3 regions of the Alkalibacillus sp. S2W genome follow, and region 1 is predicted to be linked to each of the others. Evidence: riboswitches for the same ligand, from Rfam matches in the RefSeq annotation. Region 1 holds a riboswitch; each other region holds the start of a gene.

Region 1 (7,639 bases):
AAGCAGATACGAACTTATTTAAGGTTAAAGGACGAATCGCGAATTTACGTAATGAAGTTGATGAATCCGTTAAAGCGAATATCGGGATTGGCCATACACGTTGGGCAACCCATGGTGAGCCAAGTACGACAAACGCTCACCCTCACCAAAGCACGTCAGGTCGTTTCACGTTAGTTCATAATGGTGTAATCGAAAACTTTGAAGAACTGAAACGTGACTACTTAGCTGATGTGAACTTTGTGAGTGAAACAGATACTGAAATTATTGTTCAGTTAATCGAAAAGTTCGCGAATGAATTAGGCGATGCGCTTGAAGCATTCCGTAAAACAATTAGCTTATTACATGGTTCTTATGCGCTAGCTGTCTTAGACCGTGATCAACCAGAAGTTGTCTTCGTTGCTAAGAACAAAAGCCCACTACTTGTCGGCTTAGGCGATGACTTTAACGTCGTAGCAAGTGACTCTATGGCTATGCTACAAGTAACGGATCAATTTGTTGAGCTTATGGACGGTGAAGTTGTGCTTGTCAAACAAGACAATGTTGAAATCCAGAAGCTTGACGGGACAACAGTTGAACGCGATCCATTTACGGCTCAAATTGATGCAAGCGACATTGAAAAAGGGACGTACCCACATTTCATGTTAAAAGAAATTGATGAACAGCCTTTTGCAATGCGTAAAATCATTCAAGAATATCAAGATGATAACGATGAGATTAAACTAGAAGAAGACGTACGCCAAGCGATGGCTAACAGTGATCGTGTTTATATTATTGCAGCAGGTACGAGTTATCACGCAGGTTTAATCGGTAAAGAATTTTTAGAGAAGATTGCGCAAGTGCCAACTGAAGTGCATATTGCCAGTGAATTCTCTTACAATATGCCATTATTATCTGAAAAACCATTATTTGTGTTCATTTCACAAAGTGGTGAAACGGCTGACTTACGTTCAGTTTTAGTTGAAACAAATCGTTTAGGTCATCCCGCACTGACGATGACCAACGTACCAGGATCAACCCTTTCTCGTGAATCAGATTACACGTTACATTTACACGCAGGACCTGAAATTGCCGTCGCATCAACGAAAGCTTATACAGCACAGATGGCCGTTTTAGCGATCCTAGCCGTTGATACAGCACGTGCGAAAGGTCTAACGCTCGACTTCGATCCATTGAAAGAACTTGGCATTGTCGGTAATGCGATGGAAGCTTTATGCGATCAGAAAGAAGAATTCGACCAGATTGCACGCGATTATTTATCAACAACGCGCAACTGCTTCTTTATCGGACGTGGCTTAGACTACTTTGTCGGATTAGAAGGCGCATTAAAACTAAAAGAAATCTCTTATATTCAAGCAGAAGGTTTCGCAGGTGGCGAGCTCAAACACGGTACGATTGCTCTTATTGAAGACGGAACCCCCGTCATTGCGCTTGCGACACAAGAACACGTCGACGGCTCAATCCGTTCCAACGTACAAGAAGTCGTGGCACGTGGCGCGAATGCATGCATCATTAGCCCAGAACACTTAACCCGTGAAGGCGATGCATTCTCCATTCCAACCGTGCATCCACTATTAGCACCACTTGTGTCGGTGTTACCAATGCAATTGATTTCGTATTACGCAGCATTACACCGTGACTGCGACGTGGATAAACCACGTAACTTAGCGAAAAGTGTGACGGTGGAGTAGTAAGTGATTGATGGAGAGACTATATTTGTCTCCCCAAAACTCAAACTTACCATTTGGAACTCAAATTTACTTCGTGAAACTGAAACTTACCAGATGAGAGTAGAAGCCCGCGGGTAAGAACAAGTATAGAGCAGGAAAACAGGAAGAGCTGATGTCGTTGTAACAGACGATGTCAGTTCTTTTTTTGTCTTCTCTCCCGCTTCATCTCAAGAGATCATCTCAACTGCTTCACCCCTTGTCATGTCTAATCTCAAGCCGCCTTCAACAAATCCCTCAGCATCCTTTTCTCCTTTGATCTCATAAGCCCTCCGGCTTCCTAATTACCTATTCCTATTCATCCCTTACGCCCTTTTCACTCTGCCCTCTACTCATCTACTTCTGGTAACTTTGAGTTCCATTTCAGCCTACTTACTCGACAGGTTTCGACACGAAAAATCGGCGATTTTGTGGTAAGTTTGAGTTAAATCGGAAATTAGACAAAATAGGGTTGAGGGCTGTTGTGGTGAGGGTTTAAGGGTGATTTGGGCGTGGTAAATTTGAGTTTCAAAGGCACAATATTTGTCTCCCCAACACTGAAACTTAATAGAAGAGAATAGAGATCTGCAGGTAAAAGCAGGATCAAAGGAAGAGCTGATGTCGTTATAACAGACGATGTTAGTTCTTTTTTTAGCATCAAAATAATGCTTGCCTGCCAGCTTGCTAAATGACAACAGTTTGTAAGAGCGATTTTAATTAGCGAAACCTTAATCACCATTCAGTTTCTCATACTTTTATCATAACGTATGGAAATTTACACGAACCCTTGTAATACGAGGTATAACATTTTATACTGTAACTATATTCCAGCGAAAGGGAAGAGTAGGTTATGGATAAAGAAATGATGAAGGGAAACATTGATTTGATTCTGTTGTCATTGATTGCAGAAAGGGATTTGTATGGGTACGAAATGACGAAGAGGCTTAAACGTTTGAGTGATGAAGCGTATAGCATGAGTGAAGGAACGTTATACCCAGCGCTAAAAAGAATGGAACGCAAGGGTTGGGTGACTTCGTACTGGAGCGCCCCGGAAGGTGAAAGACGGAAAAAATATTACACGATGACCAAAGAAGGCGAAACCGAACTTGAGCGTAAGCAAAAAGATTGGGCATCGATTCAAAGTCTGCTTCATAAGGCTAGAAGATCGTATGACACGTAAGCTGGAGGTTTATGTGAAGCGGATCGCCGCACAGACTGACTGCAGTCGCTCTGAGCAAGAAGATCTGTATGAAGAGATGTTAACACACGTTCTAATGCGACGCGATGAAGAAATGGAAGCAGGCAAAACGGAAAAGGAAGCGGAGGAAGAGGCGATGAAAATGTTTGGGAAAGAGGCTCATATCGGAGATGGTTTACAACAGGTGATGTTTCCGTACCGCCGAGAGTTGCTGCTCTTACTTTCCTTACTCGGTTTTTTGTTTACATTTGGAAAATATGCAATGGTCCTTGTTCAAGATCAGACAGCCCTTTGGTATCTTTTCGTCGGAATTGTTGGTCATTCGATTGTACTGTTTTTTGCATTGAACCGTACTTTTGTCGTCAACCGGAAGCTTTGGCTGGCACTTGGTTTGGTACTGAACCTATTGTTTCTTATGACTCAATGGTCGACTTATTATAATTTCTCAATTCCGGCACTTCTTTTGATGTTACTGCTCAATTTGTACCTTTTGTACCGGACAGTTTTGACGTATGAACGCCATAAAGACCAAATAGTGTCCCGGCGAATCATCCATATCGTCAATATTACGCTTTCTCTCGTCGGTGGGCTAGCAGCATTGTATATTTACCTTATGGCTATGGGATTTGGCGCTCCTGCTACTATTTTGTTAAATGTGTTTATTCCTATGGCCTTATGGGCAGTGCTTTATACGGTTCAGATAAGGTTGCTTCCTCGTTATCCGAAACTGATGGTTGGAAGCTTGGCTCTTACCGTTCTCATTCTGGCTTACATGTTTTGGCCGTTTATCGTTCCATCTGTGATGGGGTTGTTTGAATAAGGAGGCAATCAAATGAATAAAAAAGGAATGTTTATTGTATTCGGTTTCATTATTGTTGTGACAGTCGGTTTTGCCACGGCGGGAGGCATAGTGGAATCCAGTCAAAACACAAAGCCGTCTTTTACCGGCGAATACAACGTCGCATCAGATGGGCGTATCGCTTATGTGATGGAATCAGACGGCAGACAGACCCTGTATTTGAAGGATCGCGAAGCAGAACATCTTGAAGTCTACGCGGCCGAAGAATCTAAGAAGTTGTGGAGTCCAGTGTTCAACGAAAACGGCGATTTGTCTGTTGTTGAAACGACGGGTTACCCGGAAGCTCCCTCTGGTAAACAAGAATTTCAGCTTGAACACAGCGATGTTCATACGATTTCCGAGGAAGGTGGAGATGTAGAAACCGTTTTACAGGTACGTGGTGTTATCACTGATCTCGTGAAGGATCCGGCACATAACCGCTGGATTATCAATGGTATCCATCTCAGTACGCAAGGGGAGCCAGAAGAAGGGTTCATACCTTACGCATCGGGTTTATATACGTTGAAGCCGAACGGTGATTTTGAAGAAATACAGTCGTTTGAGACGTATTCACCAAGTTCGCTGAGCATAGCAGAGAATGGGAAAAGAATGCTCATGGTGCTACCTGATGATTATGAAAATGCCACGCCTGATTCGATGTTTGAATCTGTGGAACGGATTTATGAAATGAACATCGAAAAGCCGGAGGAGATGAAGGTCATATCTAATAAAGACAGTGAAGTCCCGATCAGTGAAGTAGTGTGGATGGAAAATCAAAATAAATTATTATACCAGACAATCATGAATTACGGGGAAGACGGTTTGTATGAGTATGACATGGTATCGTATGATCGTTCATCTGAAGAAGAAGGAGATCGCCTTCGCATTAATGATTCCGTACAGCATGCAAAGCTCAGAAGAGACAACACACTTTTGTATTATGTGAAAGAGGTGAGCGAAGGGAACCAGTCAGAAACCTTTGAACTGTTCCAGTATCGCCTAGAGAGTGGGGAAGAAGAAAAAGTTGAGCTTCCATCGTAACTCTTTTGAATACTTCTTTTTTACAAATTCAATTGACAAGACGTTTGAAGTAGATATACATTAGAAGATAAGGCATTGCCTTGAGTTGAAAACTGAATGCGTTCAATGGTGGCTTTATGATAAAGCTGAAAAGGGAAGACCGGTGAAATTCCGGCACGGTCCCGCCACTGTAAAGATGATTCATATAGGTGGATCCCACTGTTCATAGAACGGGAAGGGCTATATGAAGATGATTCTGAGTCAGGAGACCTGCCATTGGAAAGAACATTTGATCCTACGGGAGATAGGAGGGTGTTACATGTGACTAGGCCAGCAAGTGATTGCTGGACAAATTTGTATGTAATCTTAAATGCCCAAGTGCACCTTCTTTTAGGAGGTGTATTTTTTTATGGGGGAAGAGAGGAGAAATGGTGTGGAACCACTACCTATAAGTTATTCGAGAATGTCTCAAACAAGATTAGTATTACCACCAGATACGAATCATATGGATACGATATTTGGTGGGAAAGTTTTAGCCTATATTGATGAAATTGCTGCGTTAACAGCGATGAAACATTCTGGCAATGTGGTTGTTACAGCATCCATTGATTCAGTCGATTTTATATCATCAGCTCAGGTTGGTGATGCCTTAACTTTGGAAGCTATCGTGACTAGTACTGGACGAACATCGATGGAAGTGTATGTGAAAGTATTTGCTGATAATTTATTACTTGGCAAAAAAGTACTGACTACAGAATCGTTTATGTCGATGGTGGCGGTAGATCGTGATCGGAATCCGACTGAAGTGCCTGGGGTTATTCCAGAAACTGAGGAGGAGTGTCGGTTGTATGAAACTGCAAATTCGAGAAAAGAACTTCGAAAAAATCGGATGCGTTTGAAATGAAAAAACGGAGTAATAAAAATATTCGATGTCTAAAATAAATTAAACGTAAATTAGGAAGTAGGCATCGAAGGATCATTTAGATTTTAATGGACATTTACCATCTATTCCAGAATAGACACGGAAGAACTGAGATCAACTCTCAGTTCTTTTTTTATATCAGCCTCTTAATTAAACAAACATTCAATTATGATGGATAAATTTAATGAAAAAGCAAAAATTACTATGTAGGGTAGGTATTTCGAAAAAGTGGAGGAAGTCATATGAATGTCGCGAACGTTTTAACGATTATTGGATTTGCATTATTAATGATTATTCTATTGGCTATTGGAGTTATTGCATTTTATTTAATCAGGGTCGATCGAACGCAAAAGCAGCATCCAATTTTACGTAATTATCCTTTAGTCGGTAGGATGAGATATTTTCTAGAACGTATTGGGCCAGAAATGCGTTCTTATTTATTTAATAGTGATAACGGTGGAGAACCTTTTTCACGTGTGGAATATGAGGATATCGTTAAAAAGGCTAAATATAAGCGTGATGTATTAGGATTTGGGTCCAGACGAGATTTTGAAGAAGAAGGCTTTTATATACGAAATTCAATGTTTCCAAGATTAACAGAAGAGTTGAAAATGGACCGAATGACAGAAGTCCTAACTAATCGTTATTTACTGATTAAAGAGCCATTATTCACGCAAAAAGTAGAGGAATGGGAATCTGATCAATCTCTAGCTTATTTGTTAGATGAACAGGATTCGATTGTGATTGGGCCAAATACTAAGAATCCGTTTAAGGTTAAAGGCCAAATTGGGATGTCGGCCATGAGCTATGGATCGTTGGGTGACCGGGCTATTACAGCATTATCTGAGGGGTTAGGCATTGCCCAAGGGACTTGGTTGAACACTGGCGAAGGAGGCATATCTGATTACCATCTAAAGGGTGGAGTGGATATAATTATGCAAATTGGGCCAGGACTATTTGGTGTCAGGGACCGTGAAGGGAATTTCAGTTGGGAGGCTTTGAAAGAAAAAAGTGACATTCCTGAGGTGAAGGCATTTGAGATCAAGATGGGACAGGGCGCCAAAACACGTGGTGGACATATAGATGCTGAAAAGGTCACTGAAGAAATTGCTAGAATTCGAATGGTCGAGCCTTATCAGTCGATTGATAGCCCCAATCGGTTTGAGGATTACAGTGATTTTCCCTCACTTTTAAATTTTATCGATGAAGTTCGAGAGCATGCAGGAAAACCTGTCGGCATCAAAGTTGTGGTTGGAAGTCGTTTTGATGCCGATGATTTAGCAAAGAATATTAAGGAGACAGGGATTTCACCAGATTTTATCACTGTAGATGGCGGTGAGGGAGGAACTGGCGCATCTTATCAAGAGTTGTCCGATAGTGTTGGGTTACCGATTAAATCTGCGTTGCCACTTATGAATGAAGCGTTAGTTCAGCATGGTGTAAGGGATCAAGTGAAGATCATTGCATCAGGTAAATTATTTTCCCCGGATCGTGTGGCGATTGCATTAGCTATGGGAGCGGATTTGGTCAATATAGCTCGAGCTTTCATGATTACAGTTGGTTGTATTCAAGCTTTACAGTGCGAATCAAATGCTTGCCCAGTCGGTGTTGCAACAACAGATCCAGAACTTCAGAAAGCTTTAGTTGTAGATGAGAAGAAACATCGTACGGCTAACTATGTCATTTCGATGCGTAAGGGGCTTTATCGACTGGCAGCAGCAACTGGGTTAGAGTCACCAACTGGATTTACAAGAGAACATATCATGTATAAAGACAATCAAGGTCATGTTATAACATTGGATGAAATTTATCGTTCAATCACATAAAACTTTTAGTAAGGATGATGTAGAAGATGAATGTATCTGAAACGATTGTGCGTTGTTTGGAAGCAGAAGAAGTTGAATACATTTTCGGTGTACCAGGTGAGGAAAATATCGATTTATTGGATGCCCTATATG
Region 2 (7,639 bases), 510 kb from region 1:
CGGCCACACTGGGACTGAGACACGGCCCAGACTCCTACGGGAGGCAGCAGTAGGGAATCATCCGCAATGGACGCAAGTCTGACGGTGCAACGCCGCGTGAGCGATGAAGGTCTTCGGATCGTAAAGCTCTGTTGTGAGGGAAGAACAAGTGCCGTTCGAATAGGGCGGCACCTTGACGGTACCTCACCAGAAAGCCCCGGCTAACTACGTGCCAGCAGCCGCGGTAATACGTAGGGGGCAAGCGTTGTCCGGAATTATTGGGCGTAAAGCGCGCGCAGGCGGTTCCTTAAGTCTGATGTGAAAGGCCACAGCTCAACTGTGGAGGGCCATTGGAAACTGGGGAACTTGAGGACAGAAGAGGAGAGCGGAATTCCACGTGTAGCGGTGAAATGCGTAGATATGTGGAGGAACACCAGTGGCGAAGGCGGCTCTCTGGTCTGTAACTGACGCTGAGGCGCGAAAGCATGGGTAGCGAACAGGATTAGATACCCTGGTAGTCCATGCCGTAAACGTTGAGTGCTAGGTGTTAGGGGGTCCAACCCTTAGTGCTGCAGTTAACGCAATAAGCACTCCGCCTGGGGAGTACGGCCGCAAGGCTGAAACTCAAAGGAATTGACGGGGGCCTGCACAAGCGGTGGAGCATGTGGTTTAATTCGACGCAACGCGAAGAACCTTACCAGGTCTTGACATCTTCGGACAGCCCAAGAGATTGGGTCTTCCCTTCGGGGACCGAATGACAGGTGGTGCATGGTTGTCGTCAGCTCGTGTCGTGAGATGTTGGGTTAAGTCCCGTAACGAGCGTAACCCCTGATCTTAGTTGCCAGCATTCAGTTGGGCACTCTAGGATGACTGCCGGTGACAAACCGGAGGAAGGCGGGGATGACGTCAAATCATCATGCCCCTTATGACCTGGGCTACACACGTGCTACAATGGATGGTACAAAGGGAAGCCAAACCGCGAGGTCGAGCTAATCCCATAAAGCCATTCTCAGTTCGGATTGTAGGCTGCAACTCGCCTGCATGAAGCCGGAATCGCTAGTAATCGTGGATCAGAATGCCGCGGTGAATACGTTCCCAGGCCTTGTACACACCGCCCGTCACACCACGAGAGTTGGCAACACCCGAAGTCGGTGGGGTAACCTTCACGGAGCCAGCCGCCGAAGGTGGGGCCAATGATTGGGGTGAAGTCGTAACAAGGTAGCCGTATCGGAAGGTGCGGCTGGATCACCTCCTTTCTAAGGAATATAGGAGGCGACAGTGCTATTTTGTTTAGTTTTGAAGGATCGATGATCCTTTGAAAAGTACCTTGAAAACTAGATAAGATGAGATACCAAAGCATCGAAAAGCAAGTAAAGACACAAGCGTCTTTTCACGCATAACTTGATGGTTCGCCATGGAGTTAAGAGTTAGTTAAGTGAACAAGGGCGCACGGTGGATGCCTTGGCACTAGGAGTCGAAGAAGGACGGGACAAACACCGATATGCCTCGGCGAGCAGTAAGTAAGCGTCGACCCGGGGATGTCCGAATGGGGAAACCCACGACCCGTAATGGGGTCGTATCCATGGCTGAATACATAGGTCATGGAAGACAACTCAGGGAACTGAAACATCTCAGTACCTGAAGGAAGAGAAAGCAACCGCGATTTCCTGAGTAGCGGCGAGCGAAACGGAAACAGCCCAAACCAAGGCGCATGCGTCTTGGGGTTGTAGGACACGCCATACGGAGTGATCAAGATACACGGTAGATGAAGCAACCTGGAACGGTTCGCCAGAGACGGTAAAAGCCCGGTAATCGAAACGGTGTATCCTCCGGCGTGGATCCTGAGTACGACGGAACACGTGTTATTCCGTCGGAATCCGGGAGGACCATCTCCCAAGGCTAAATACTCCCTAGTGACCGATAGTGAACCAGTACCGTGAGGGAAAGGTGAAAAGCACCCCGGAAGGGGAGTGAAATAGAACCTGAAACTGTGTGCCTACAAGTAGTCGAAGCCCGTTAATGGGTGACGGCGTGCCTTTTGTAGAATGAACCGGCGAGTTACGAGGACGAGCAAGGTTAAAGAGCAGATCTGGAGCCGCAGCGAAAGCGAGTCTGAACAGGGCGTATCAGTTCGTCATCGTAGACCCGAAACTGTGTGATCTACCCATGTCCAGGGTGAAGGTCAGGTAACACTGACTGGAGGCCCGAACCCACGTATGTTGAAAAATGCGGGGATGAGGTGTGGGTAGCGGTGAAATGCCAATCGAACACAGAGATAGCTGGTTCTCTCCGAAATAGCTTTAGGGCTAGCCTCAACGTAGCGAGTCTTGGAGGTAGAGCACTGATTGGACTAGGGGCCCCTATCGGGTTACCGAATTCAGTCAAACTCCGAATGCCAATGACTTACCGTTGGGAGTCAGACTATGGGTGATAAGGTTCATAGTCGAAAGGGAAACAGCCCAGACCGCCAGCTAAGGTCCCTAAGTATGTGTTAAGTGGGAAAGGATGTGACGTTGCTCAGACAACCAGGATGTTAGCTTAGAAGCAGCTATCATTTAAAGAGTGCGTAATAGCTCACTGGTCGAGTGACGTTGCGCCGAAAATTTACCGGGGCTAAACACATCACCGAAGCTGCGGATTGTCCGCAGGACAATGGTAGGAGAGCGTTCTAAGGGCTTAGAAGTCAGACCGTGAGGACTGGTGGAGCGCTTAGAAGTGAGGATGCCGGTATGAGTAGCGAAAAAGAAGTGAGAATCTTCTTCACCGTAAGCCTAAGGTTTCCTGAGGAAGGCTCGTCCGCTCAGGGTAAGTCGGGACCTAAGCCGAGGCCGAAAGGCGTAGGCGATGGCCAACAGGTTGAAATTCCTGTACCACCTCCTTTCCGTTCGAACGACGGGGAGACGCAGGAGGATAAGGGAAGCGTGCCACCGGATGTGCACGCCCAAGCAGAGAGTGTGATGGATAGGCAAATCCGTCCATCGGACGCATGATCTGTGATGGGGAGGGAACATAAGTACCGAAGTCCCGGATTTCACACTGCCTAGAAAAGCCTCTAGTGAGGAAAGAGGTGCCCGTACCGCAAACCGACACAGGTAGGCGAGGAGAGTATCCTAAGGTGATCGGGAGAACTCTCGTTAAGGAACTCGGCAAAATGACCCCGTAACCTCGGGAGAAGGGGTGCTCATCTAGGCTACGGCCTAGGGAGCCGCAGTGAAAAGGCCCAAGCGACTGTTTATCAAAAACACAGGTCTCTGCGAAGCCGTAAGGCGAAGTATAGGGGCTGACACCTGCCCGGTGCTGGAAGGTTAAGGGGATGCGTTCGTCCTTCGGGACAAAGCGTTGAACCGAAGCCCCAGTAAACGGCGGCCGTAACTATAACGGTCCTAAGGTAGCGAAATTCCTTGTCGGGTAAGTTCCGACCCGCACGAAAGGTGCAACGACTTGGGCACTGTCTCAACGAGAGACCCGGTGAAATTATACTATGCGTGAAAATGCGCATTACCCGCGACAAGACGGAAAGACCCCGTGGAGCTTTACTGTAGCCTGATATTGAATGTTGGTACAGCTTGTACAGGATAGGTGGGAGCCTAAGATGCCGGAGCGCAAGCTTCGGCGGAGGCGCCGGTGGGATACCACCCTGGCTGTACGGACATTCTAACCCCGAGCCGTGATCCGGTTCGGAGACAGTGTCAGGTGGGCAGTTTGACTGGGGCGGTCGCCTCCCAAAGAGTAACGGAGGCGCCCAAAGGTTCCCTCAGAATGGTTGGAAATCATTCGCAGAGTGTAAAGGCAGAAGGGAGCTTGACTGCGAGACTTACAAGTCGAGCAGGGACGAAAGTCGGGCTTAGTGATCCGGCGGTTCCGCATGGAAGGGCCGTCGCTCAACGGATAAAAGCTACCCCGGGGATAACAGGCTTATCTCCCCCAAGAGTCCACATCGACGGGGAGGTTTGGCACCTCGATGTCGGCTCATCGCATCCTGGGGCTGTAGTCGGTCCCAAGGGTTGGGCTGTTCGCCCATTAAAGCGGTACGCGAGCTGGGTTCAGAACGTCGTGAGACAGTTCGGTCCCTATCTGTCGTGGGCGTTGGAAATTTGAGAGGAGCTGTCCTTAGTACGAGAGGACCGGGATGGACACACCGCTGGTGTACCAGTTGTTCCACCAGGAGCACTGCTGGGTAGCTACGTGTGGTCGGGATAAGTGCTGAAAGCATCTAAGCATGAAGCCCCCCTCAAGATGAGATTTCCCATTGCCTCGAGCAAGTAAGATCCCTCAGAGACGATGAGGTTGATAGGTCCGAGGTGGAAGCGTGGTGACACGTGGAGCTGACGGATACTAATCGATCGAGGACTTAACTAACGGTTAAGACGCCTGGTCGACGTTGCACGGTATCATCTTATCTAGTTTTGAGGGTACTTGTACCCTTTTTAAGAGGAATTAAATTTCATTTTAACCTTGAAATTTTCTTCGAAGGTGAATATAATTAAACATGTCGCCATGAAGTTGGTACATAATTATTTGTCCGGTGATTATGGCAGAGAGGTCACACCTGTTCCCATGCCGAACACAGCAGTTAAGCTCTCTAGCGCCGATGGTAGTTGGGGTTCTTCCCCTGCGAGAGTAGGACGTCGCCGGGCTGATCAATTCTCCTTCAAGGACAGTTGAAAATATTCCAGCGTAGCTCAGAGGTAGAGCAATCGGCTGTTAACCGATTGGTCGCAGGTTCGAATCCTGCCGCTGGAGCCATTTTTTTGGAGAGCTGTCCGAGTGGTCGAAGGAGCACGATTGGAAATCGTGTAGGCCGCTACCGCGGTCTCGAGGGTTCGAATCCCTCGCTCTCCGCCATTAATTATACGGCCCGTTGGTCAAGCGGTTAAGACACCGCTCTTTCACGGCGGTAACACGGGTTCGAGTCCCGTACGGGTCATTCCTGATCGGAGGATTAGCTCAGTTGGGAGAGCACTTGCCTTACAAGCAAGGGGTCGGTGGTTCGAGCCCGCCATCCTCCACCATTGAAATTATTAGTTGACTTTCATTTTAAAAAATCGTAAACTAATAAACGTGTCATCTTTCTAAACTTAATCTGTTTTCAATATGAAAAGCAGACAATATCGCGGGGTGGAGCAGTCTGGTAGCTCGTCGGGCTCATAACCCGGAGGTCGTAGGTTCAAATCCTACCCCCGCAACCAAAAGGTCCGGTAGTTCAGATGGTTAGAATGCCTGCCTGTCACGCAGGAGGTCGCGGGTTCGAGTCCCGTCCGGACCGCCATTTTAAAATTTAAATAGTAGTACATATGGCTCGGTAGCTCAGTCGGTAGAGCAACGGACTGAAAATCCGTGTGTCGGCGGTTCGAATCCGTCCCGAGCCACCATTTGTTTTGGAGGGGTAGCGAAGTTGGCCAAACGCGGCGGACTGTAAATCCGCTCTCTCAGAGTTCGGCGGTTCGAATCCGTCCCCCTCCACCACTTATAGGGGTATAGTTTAATGGTAAAACGAAGGTCTCCAAAACCTTTGATGTGGGTTCGATTCCTACTACCCCTGCCATATGGCGGTCGTGGCGAAGAGGTTAACGCACCGGATTGTGGCTCCGGCACTCGAGGGTTCGAATCCCTCCGGTCGCCCCATTTGACATTGGGCCATGGCCAAGCGGTAAGGCAACGGCTTTTGGTGCCGTCATGCGTAGGTTCGAATCCTACTGGCCCAGCCACTAGCGGAAGTAGTTCAGCGGTAGAACACCACCTTGCCAAGGTGGGGGTCGCGGGTTCGAATCCCGTCTTCCGCTCCATTTTTTTAAGTTTAGACTTCTCGAATAATCCGCTTTAGATGGCGGCATAGCCAAGTGGTAAGGCAGAGGTCTGCAAAACCTTTATCACCGGTTCGAATCCGGTTGCCGCCTCCAAAAATTTTTATATGATTACATAAGCCAAGTTGGTAGACAATCTGTTTATCAGCTTTTTTTTATTATAAATTTACTTTTATCTTTTGTTAGGAATTCGATAATGATCTAAGTACGTATTTTAACTATTATTGTTCTAACGTAATTTGTAACGAGATGAGTTTATTTTTAAAAATGCTTAATAAATAAAGTGCTAAAAATCTCTTGTGTTTTAAATGATTATTAGTTAAACTCTATATATAGTTGTTTTTATTTAATTTAAAACTACATATTGTATTCAGCTTATACGGATGCCTTTATGAGGCTTAATAGGGAATTTGGTGAGAATCCAAAACTGCCCCCGCAACTGTAAACGTGGATGAAATGGGTTTGCCACTTTATAAGATTAGTTAATGCTGCTTATAAGGGAAGGCCCATAGTAAAGTGAAGCGTAAGTCAGGAGACCTGTCTGTATGAGCCGAGTTACATTGTCTTCGGGGTGAAAGAGAATGGAACGACACAGGTGATTACAGGTAGGCTAAGAATCCTACTATTGTCATATAGGTCGTTTTATTCGCTTTCAACCTCGTTGGAAGCGAATTTTTTTGTTTAGGGAGGCGTGACAGAATGGATACAGTAACTAAAGTAGTAACGAAAGTGGTCACAGGACAAAATCAGGAAACATTTTTAGAAGAGCGTTTACGGGGGTTTATTGAACGCGTTACAAAGGGGTACGATCATTTAGACGTAGAGCTTTACGAAGACAAAGTGTTGACGGCTATTGGTAGCAAGGACGAAGTGACAAAAGCTCAAATAACAAATGAATTATTATTGCGGGGCCTTGATTTAATTAGCCCAGAGGAACCTGACTGGACTTTTGTGTGTGCCAATATTTACTTAGAACAGTTATACAAAGAAGCAGGACAAAACAGAGAATACGAGGCGAGAGAGCGTTATGGTTCTTATTATGACTTACAACATGTATTAACTCAAAAACAAATTTACAGTGGTGATATTTTAACGTCATATACGGCTGAAGAACTGAAGCAAGCTGAGAATATGATTGATCCAGAACGAGATCGTTACTTTACGTATATAGGATTGAGAACATTGGCTGATCGTTATTTGGCAACGGATCATGAAGGACGCGTTTATGAATTGCCTCAAGAACGCTTTATGACGATTGCATTGACGTTAATGATGAATGAGCCGGAATCGAAACGTATGGAATGGGTTGAAGAAGCGTATTGGGCTTTGAGCAATCTTTATATGACCGTTGCAACACCAACATTAGCAAATGCAGGTAAATCATATGGTCAATTGTCTAGCTGTTTTATCGATACCGTTGATGATAGTTTGCAAGGGATTTATGATTCGAATACGGATATAGCGAACCTATCGAAAAATGGTGGCGGCATAGGTGTTTATCTGGGCAAGATTCGTTCACACGGTAGTTCGATTAAAGGCTTTAAAGGTGTTTCAAGTGGTGTGATGCCATGGATGAAGCAATTAAATAACACGGCAGTTAGTGTTGATCAACTCGGTCAACGACAGGGTGCTATTGCGGTTTATTTGGATATCTGGCATCAGGATATATTTAAGTTTTTAGATGCGAAACTAAATAATGGTGACGAACGTCAACGTACGCATGATTTGTTTACAGGTGTGACATTGCCTGATCTTTTCATGGAGAAAGTGGAGGCACGTGAAAATTGGTACTTGTTTGATCCGCATGAAGTTCGAGATGTGATGGGCTTTAGTTTAGAAGATTATTATGATGAAGA
Region 3 (7,639 bases), 220 kb from region 1:
CATTGATTTTATCAACACCTTGGCGAATTTGATCAACCATTTGTTTAATATCATCTGTCGCTGAAGTTGATTGATCAGCTAATTTACGAACTTCATCAGCTACAACGGCGAAACCTTTACCGTGTTCACCAGCACGCGCAGCTTCGATCGCTGCATTTAAAGCAAGTAAGTTCGTTTGTTCAGCAATATCGTTTACAAGTGCAACAGCTTGTTCAATCTGCTCCGTGTAATGCGTGAATTGTTCTACTGAGGAACGAACTTCTGCCATTGCTTCTTGGTTCTGATCCATAATGGTTTTCTGTGAGACAAGTGCTTTATGCCCGTCTTGGACAGCTTGTTGTGCATGGGTACTTTCTTCATTGGCGGCGTCACTTTCTTCAGCATTTGCTTCAAAATCATGTTGCATATTTTCAACGAGTGTCACCGCATCTTGGACATCGTTAGAAATTGATTGACTACCTTGAGCTAATTCATCGGTAGAACTTGCGACTTGTTCACTGCCCTCTGTTAAACTTTTAATTTCATCGTTTAGTTGTGTACTAAAGTCGTCTACACGTCGATTAATAGAATGGATGGATTCGACGGTGTCCTTTAAGTTTTCAATCATCGTCTTAAATGAACGCTTAAGCTGGCCGACTTCATCTTTTTCTTTCTCATCAACGTCAATGTCTAATGATAGTTTACCAGAAGCTGCTTCTTGTGCTTGTCGTGATAATGCTTGTAGTGGGTTAGCAATGCGGTTCGATAATCTAAGGGTTAAGAATAATGTGAAGATAATCAAGATCATACTCGCGATTAAAATAATCATCAGTATTCCACTGATCATATTTTGCTGTTCTTCGATATTCTGATCATACCAATTATTACTCGCACGTTCTAACATGTAGGCATCATTCACAAGTCCAGCAGTTCTTAATGCTTGCTGTTGGACGTTGTTCATATTCTCAGATTCGAGCGCTTCATTGGTTGCTGTTTGCCAATTCGAATATTTTTCTTGCGCTTGGCTAGCCCAGCGTTGTTGCTCCTCTGTCTCAACTAAATCCATAATCCCTTGAATTGTTTCATTTGTTTGCTCTACTTGCAATTCAGCCTCTTGTTTCGTTGCTGCAGAAGGGCTGTAGAAGTAAGTAGACAAAGCCTGTTCAGTAGATTGAAGCTGAGAATAGATATCTTTACTTTCAAGTAAGACATCAATGTCATCTTGTGATGAATCTTGTAAATTAATCATCTGATAAGCAATAAATGACACGATTAGTAAACTCAATATAAGCGGTGTCAATGTCATTATGTACAATCGTTTTTTAATGGACATTCAAAGACTCCTTTCCGGATTAATTTTGTGCATCATCTAAGGTCTGTTGTTGTTGATCCGTTAGCTCTATGACGCGAATTGGCGCTAAACCAACCCCTTCTTCTTCTAGTCCTAATTCGCGGTGATTTCCTTCTAGTGATTCACCGTTACTGAGCTGTTCCATTACATTATAAATGGCAATATTGACGTTCTTGACCATGGATGAAACAACGGCATCTTCAGCAATCGTGTATTGGTCCGTATCGACACCAAATGCATGAATGCCCTGACTTTGTGCTTCTTGTAAAGCACCTGTTCCAGTAAAACCTGCAGATGGGAATATGTAATCGGCTCCTTCATCAATCATATTACTAGCGATCTCAGCCCCTAATTGGTCATCATCGAAAGTTCCGGCGTACTCAGTTAAAATCTCAGCATCTGGATTGGCTTCTTGAACACCTTGTTTAAAACCATCTTCGAATTTCTGGATCACGTCACTTTCAACACCACCGATAAAACCGACGACGTCACTATCTGTGCGCATTCCTGCAATTAAGCCGATAAGACGGCTACCTTCATCTTCTTTAAAGGTAATTGACGTCACATTTGGTAGGTCAATCGTGTCATCAATCACGACAAATTGTTGGTCTGGATATTCCTCTGCTTTTGCCTTAATGGCAGGTGACGTTGTGAAGCTGAGACCAAAGATGACATCATGGTCTTGGTCGATGAGCTGTTGAAGCTTCTCTTCATAGTTCTCATCTAATGGTTCGCGGTAATCAAAAACCACATTTAATTCATCTCGTGCTTGTGTTAATCCTTGGAAGGCTAAGTCACTAAAGGCATTATCACCAATACCGCTTTCTGTGACGAGAAGCCCAGCACTTAGGGTGTCCTCACTTGAGTCTATATTCTCACTGTTTGATGAACATGCGACTGTCATCATTAGTGTGAATAGTAGTAGAACAGTGATTTTGATTCGTTTCATAATCAACCTCCTAAACTTAATAAATATGTCGAATTTCATCGATATTTCTTACTAGATTAATATCGGACAGCGAATCATTTTTTAAAGTTAATATTCAAGAAAATAACAAAATTTGTTTGACGTTGATGACCTTTCAGCTTAAGATTAAAATTAGATTAATTTAATCAATAAAATATATAGGTGTGAATGACGAGTAGCATTCACTTAATAGGGAAGTCCGGTGTGAATCCGGCGCGGTCCCGCCACTGTGTAGAGGAGCAACTAACCAAACCACTGTCGAATCGACGGGAAGGGGTTAGACGCTAAGATCCTGAGTCAGGAAACCTGCCTATATATTTTAGCTGATTTCCTTCGGGGCTAAAGGGAACGCTATATATCAATCGATCGATTGATTTGTATATAGTAAAGCGACATGCGCTTGTTTTCTTCTGTCCATGGAGGAAATAAGCGCATTTTTTATCATAGAAAGGAAGCGGTACAGATGATGCAAAGCAACTTGAAAAAATGGCTTCTCACGTTATTAATCGTGTTAGCTGTCGGGTTAACAGCTTGCCAAAGCGATGAGGGGTCCGAAGAGGCGAGTAATGGAGAAAACAGCGGAGAAGAGACAACTGAAAATGAATCGAATGAAACTGGAGAATCCGATGAATCCAGTGAATCTGAGGAACAGTCGTATCCCGTGACGTTAACTGATCGTACAGATACTGAGGTAACAATTGAAGAAGAACCCGAATCAATCGTGTCCGTCATTCCAAGCGCGACAGAGGTTGTATACTCAGTAGGTGCTGGTGATCAGGTAGATGGTGTGTCTGAATGGGCAGATTATCCTGAAGAGGTAAACGACGTTGAAACAGTCGGGGATATGAATCTGAATATCGAAAAAATTGTTAGTTTAGAACCAGATTTAGTCGTCGCGGATGTTCAAAATGCTGACGATATTGATGCTATGCGTGAAGCCGGATTAAAGGTGTTAGTTATTGGTTCTCAAAGTTTAGAAGAGGTGTATCACGATATTGAACTAGTTGGTCAAGCTACTGGTCAAATGAACCAAGCTCAGGATGTCATTGATGGTATGAAGACAACGGTCAGTGATGTTCAAGATAAGGTAAGTGATATTCCTGAAGAAGAACGTAAAAAAGTGTGGATTGAAGTAGGACCGGAACTATTTTCTGGCGGTGAAGGATCTTTCATACATGAGGTTCTAACATTAGCAGGTGGTAAGAATATCATCGCCGATCAAGAAGGTTGGCCACAAGTAAGTGAAGAGGTCGTTATTGAACAAAATCCAGATGTCATTATTACGACATATGGTGAAACGACAGAAGGTGCACACGAAACAATCATGAACCGTGATGGTTGGGATAGTATTTCAGCTGTTCAGAATGAGGAAATTTATGATGTTAAAAACAGCCTTCTTTCACGACCTGGACCGCGTTTGGCTCAAGGTGTAGAGAGACTGGCAGAAATATTGTATCCAGAAGAGATGGAATAAGTGTAAAATGAATGGATGTTGATGATGGCAAAGCGTTCGACCTTATGGCTAACGATGATCAGTTTATTAATAGGTTTAGTGATATTAATGGGGTTATCCATATCACTGGGGTCAGCCCAAATATCGTTTACGACTGTTTGGCGAGTTATATTGTCACACGTCCCGATTATGGGGGACTGGATCGAGCGTGATTGGCCTGATTCAACAGCGACGATCGTGTTAGATTTGCGGATGCCACGGATCTTACTTGCTTCTGTTGTAGGGGCGGCATTAGCTTTAGCAGGGGCGCTTTATCAAGGAGTGTTACGCAATCCGTTAGCTGATCCGTTTATATTAGGTGTTTCATCAGGAGCATCATTTGGCGCAGCAATGACGTTTGTGTTTGGTATCCAAATGGTTTGGATTGGGCAGATGACATTACCTGTCGTTGCGTTCATATGTGGGTTTGCGACATTAATGGTCGTTTATTCGATTGCTCGAATCGGTCAAAAGGTCAGAATGGAAACGATTATCTTAGCAGGTGTGGTTGTTCAAGCATTTTTAGGTGCCTGTTTGTCATTGGTCATGTCATTAGCAAATGAGAAATTGCAGACGATTGTGTTTTGGATGATGGGTAGCTTGACGTTGACGGATTGGAGTTATAACGCAGTTGTTTTACCAGTGATTGCTCTTACAGCAATTGTGGCCATGATGTTTACGAGAGAACTTAACATGCTCGGACTAGGTGAGGAAGTGGCGCACCATTCCGGCGTATCGGTAGAAAGAACTCGATTTATTCTGCTAATCTTAGCATCGCTCATGACTGGCGCAGCAGTTGCCGTTTCAGGTGCGATTGGTTTTGTGGGACTAGTCGTACCCCATATGATTCGGCTAATCGTTGGATCTGATTATCGCATGATATTACCATTATCAATTATTGGAGGCGCGCTATTTCTTGTAGGAGCGGATACATTAGCGCGTGTCATCCTAGCACCCCGAGAATTACCGCTCGGTGTGATTACAGCCTTTTTAGGCGCGCCATTTTTCATTTATTTATTGCGTCAGGCAAAACGCGAGTACTTTTAGGAGGAATCGATATGCTTTCCTTACAACATGTGTCGAAAACCGTTGACGAGCAGACACTTGTTTCTAATGTATCCTTTGATGTGGAAGCCGGGCAGTGCGTTGGGTTAATTGGTCCAAATGGCGCCGGGAAATCAACATTAATGAAATTAATTTCAGGGATGTATGAGGTGACAGATGGGCAAGTGTTATTGTTTGGCCAAAACGTGAAACGATGGTCGCATAAGAAAAAAGCTCAACGTGTGTCTGTTCTGACACAAGATGGACTCGCACCTTATCCAATGACTGTTTATGATACGGTGATGATGGGACGTTATCCACACTTGAAATTTTTCCAACGTGAAAGTGCAGATGATTTAAGTCGGGTTGATCATGTGTTAACTATGACAGGGTTAACGGATTTAAAAGACCAAATGCTCGACACACTAAGTGGTGGTGAACGTCAACGCGTCGCGATTGCGAAGGCGATGGTTCAGGATCCTGATTTATTATTACTCGATGAACCAACATCCTTTTTAGATATTGGATATCAGACGGAGGTCTTGAACATCGTGAAAGCTTGGCAAGAGCGAACAGGCTTAACAGTGCTCATGGTGTTGCATGATTTAAATTTAGCCGCGCAATATTGTGATCGGTTAATTTTGATTAACCAAGGTGAAATCGTCAAGCAAGGGTCTAGTGATGATATTTTGACTACCGAGACATTAGAAGCCGTCTATCGAACGACGCCACAAATCGTTCGTCATCCTGTCAAAGATATTCCACAAATTTTATTATAAGGGCATCTTCCACTGACCATGTTATGTATAATAGAATAGATGAAGGTATGTAACATGGAATAGGAGTTGACGTTTGTATGGAATGGCGGAATTTATATAGAGGTATTATTATGGGGATCAGTGATATTGTCCCTGGAATAAGTGGTGGAACGATTGCTGTTATTTTAGGTATTTATGAACGGCTAATTGAAGCGATTAATGGTGTTTTATCACGTGAATGGAAAAAACATCTAGGGTTTTTGATCCCACTCGGGTTGGGCGTATTACTGGCTATATTCACATTAGCGAATGTGATTAATTGGTTACTTGACCATTACCCGAATCAAATCTTGTTTTTATTTATCGGGTTAATTATTGGTATTATTCCGATGTTATTGAAGAAGTCTGATTTTAAGAAAACTTTTGGCCCTGTACATTACTTATTGTTTGGACTAGCTGCTGTTTTGATCGCTTCGACAGCATTTTTTCAAGAAACTGCAGGTGAAGCAATCGAAACGTTTGATGCTCGCACGTATGTCTTGTTATTTTTATCAGGTTGGTTAGCGAGTTCTGCGATGATCTTACCGGGAATCAGCGGCTCGTTGCTATTGCTACTCGTTGGCATGTATCCGACATTTACATACGTGTTAGAAGATATTGTAATTCAAGGACTGATTCCGCTAGCACTCGGGATCGGATTTGGGTTACTTGTGATGAGTAAAATCATTCGGTTCTTCTTATCGCACTATTTTTATCAGACGTATGCGTTAATCGTTGGACTCGTTGTTGGTTCTGTGGTCGTGATTTATCCAGGTTTTCAACCAAGTATTGTTTTAAATGTCATGAGTATCGCACTGATCGGTGTGGGGCTCTATGTGGCGGCCTTATTAGGTAAATTAGAACATCAAGCATAAATACAGAAAACTGGGCTTACCCTATGCAAGTAGGATGAGCCCAGTTTTTAGTATCAGACTGTTGAGAAAGGCATTTAGAATTGTGCGATTTCTGCTTCATCTCTATAATTTGTGAAATTGAGGTTTTTGTTGTTCGAATGTGGCAACATAGTTAAATCCGACATCGCGCAATAGCTCATAGCTTGATTCGATGTGATCGCCAACACGTTCAGGTTTGTGGGCATCCGAACCAACTGTGATAATCTCGCCACCCATATCGTAATATAATTGCAGAATGTCACGGGTTGGGTGAACACGGTCCATGCCGTATTTGTAGCCGGACGTATTAATCTCAATTCCTTGTCCACGTGGGATAATAACTTTGAAAACTTCTTCGATCACGTCATGAAAGTGATAGACGCTTGGTTCATATTTATAACGAGTCACTAAATCAATATGGCCTAAAATACTAAATTGATCGAATGCTTTAGCGCATTCATATAACTCGGTGTAGTACTTTTCATAGGCGTCATTTAATGATTGGCCTTCGAATAAGCGTCCGGAATGCAAATCTTTATGGTCAGTCGTATGCATTGAGCCAATAATAAAATCAAAGGAATGGTCTTGTAATAATTGTTGATAACGCTCCGTTAAATGGGGTTGAAAGCCAAGTTCGATTCCTTTTTGGATCGTGATTTGCTTGCCATATGTTTGTTGCATCTCACGTATTTTTTGCTCATATTGATTTAAATTAACGTCGAAGTGAATCGTCGGATCAGGATAGTCATAGTCAATGTGTTCGGTGAATGACAGTTCCTTGACCCCGCGCTTGATTCCCGCTTCAATCATGTCTTCCATGGGTGCGTCGCAGTCAGCTGAAAAATTCGAATGCATATGATTATCAAACATGGTCTCATCCTTTCTATCAATCTCATTGTAATGGCTTGACAGTTAGTAGGGCAATCGTTAAAATATTTTACATAACTTTATTCTGATAAAGTGATAAATAAATAGAGTGATAAAGGGTGTTTATATGGCATTTAATCAACCGTTGCCACAAGGGGTAACTGATTTATACGCACAGGATTATGAATTAAAACAAACATTAATAGATCGACTTAAACAACTTTATCATGTGTATGGGTGTCAGCCGAT

Evidence for each region. A riboswitch is a leader RNA that binds a small molecule or an ion and turns the genes downstream of it on or off. The one in region 1 is predicted to bind cobalamin.
Region 2: another riboswitch for cobalamin. It lies ahead of ACKXGF_RS03890 (ribonucleoside-diphosphate reductase subunit alpha); the one in region 1 lies ahead of ACKXGF_RS01165 (acyl-CoA thioesterase).
Region 3: another riboswitch for cobalamin. It lies ahead of ACKXGF_RS02315 (ABC transporter substrate-binding protein); the one in region 1 lies ahead of ACKXGF_RS01165 (acyl-CoA thioesterase).

What each region holds. Positions count from the first base shown of each region.
Region 1 covers NZ_CP177234.1:196,584-204,222, forward strand. Annotated here, with positions in the region: gene glmS (glutamine--fructose-6-phosphate transaminase (isomerizing)) at 1-1,688, shown strand, start outside; gene ACKXGF_RS01150 (PadR family transcriptional regulator) at 2,554-2,883, shown strand; gene ACKXGF_RS01155 (permease prefix domain 1-containing protein) at 2,897-3,721, shown strand; gene ACKXGF_RS01160 (hypothetical protein) at 3,734-4,780, shown strand; cobalamin riboswitch at 4,870-5,052, shown strand; gene ACKXGF_RS01165 (acyl-CoA thioesterase) at 5,169-5,663, shown strand; gene ACKXGF_RS01170 (FMN-binding glutamate synthase family protein) at 5,924-7,507, shown strand; gene ACKXGF_RS01175 (acetolactate synthase large subunit) at 7,534-7,639, shown strand, end outside.
Region 2 covers NZ_CP177234.1:706,721-714,359, forward strand. Annotated here, with positions in the region: rRNA gene ACKXGF_RS03810 (16S ribosomal RNA) at 1-1,235, shown strand, start outside; rRNA gene ACKXGF_RS03815 (23S ribosomal RNA) at 1,409-4,338, shown strand; rRNA gene rrf (5S ribosomal RNA) at 4,501-4,616, shown strand; tRNA gene ACKXGF_RS03825 (tRNA-Asn) at 4,651-4,725, shown strand; tRNA gene ACKXGF_RS03830 (tRNA-Ser) at 4,733-4,824, shown strand; tRNA gene ACKXGF_RS03835 (tRNA-Glu) at 4,835-4,906, shown strand; tRNA gene ACKXGF_RS03840 (tRNA-Val) at 4,916-4,991, shown strand; tRNA gene ACKXGF_RS03845 (tRNA-Met) at 5,092-5,168, shown strand; tRNA gene ACKXGF_RS03850 (tRNA-Asp) at 5,172-5,248, shown strand; tRNA gene ACKXGF_RS03855 (tRNA-Phe) at 5,276-5,351, shown strand; tRNA gene ACKXGF_RS03860 (tRNA-Tyr) at 5,360-5,445, shown strand; tRNA gene ACKXGF_RS03865 (tRNA-Trp) at 5,451-5,524, shown strand; tRNA gene ACKXGF_RS03870 (tRNA-His) at 5,529-5,604, shown strand; tRNA gene ACKXGF_RS03875 (tRNA-Gln) at 5,613-5,687, shown strand; tRNA gene ACKXGF_RS03880 (tRNA-Gly) at 5,691-5,765, shown strand; tRNA gene ACKXGF_RS03885 (tRNA-Cys) at 5,806-5,879, shown strand; cobalamin riboswitch at 6,148-6,343, shown strand; gene ACKXGF_RS03890 (ribonucleoside-diphosphate reductase subunit alpha) at 6,483-7,639, shown strand, end outside.
Region 3 covers NZ_CP177234.1:417,817-425,455, forward strand. Annotated here, with positions in the region: gene ACKXGF_RS02305 (methyl-accepting chemotaxis protein) at 1-1,312, opposite strand, end outside; gene ACKXGF_RS02310 (BMP family lipoprotein) at 1,332-2,279, opposite strand; cobalamin riboswitch at 2,441-2,626, shown strand; gene ACKXGF_RS02315 (ABC transporter substrate-binding protein) at 2,761-3,771, shown strand; gene ACKXGF_RS02320 (FecCD family ABC transporter permease) at 3,796-4,836, shown strand; gene ACKXGF_RS02325 (ABC transporter ATP-binding protein) at 4,848-5,612, shown strand; gene ACKXGF_RS02330 (DUF368 domain-containing protein) at 5,690-6,505, shown strand; gene ACKXGF_RS02335 (histidinol-phosphatase HisJ family protein) at 6,608-7,393, opposite strand; gene hisZ (ATP phosphoribosyltransferase regulatory subunit) at 7,518-7,639, shown strand, end outside.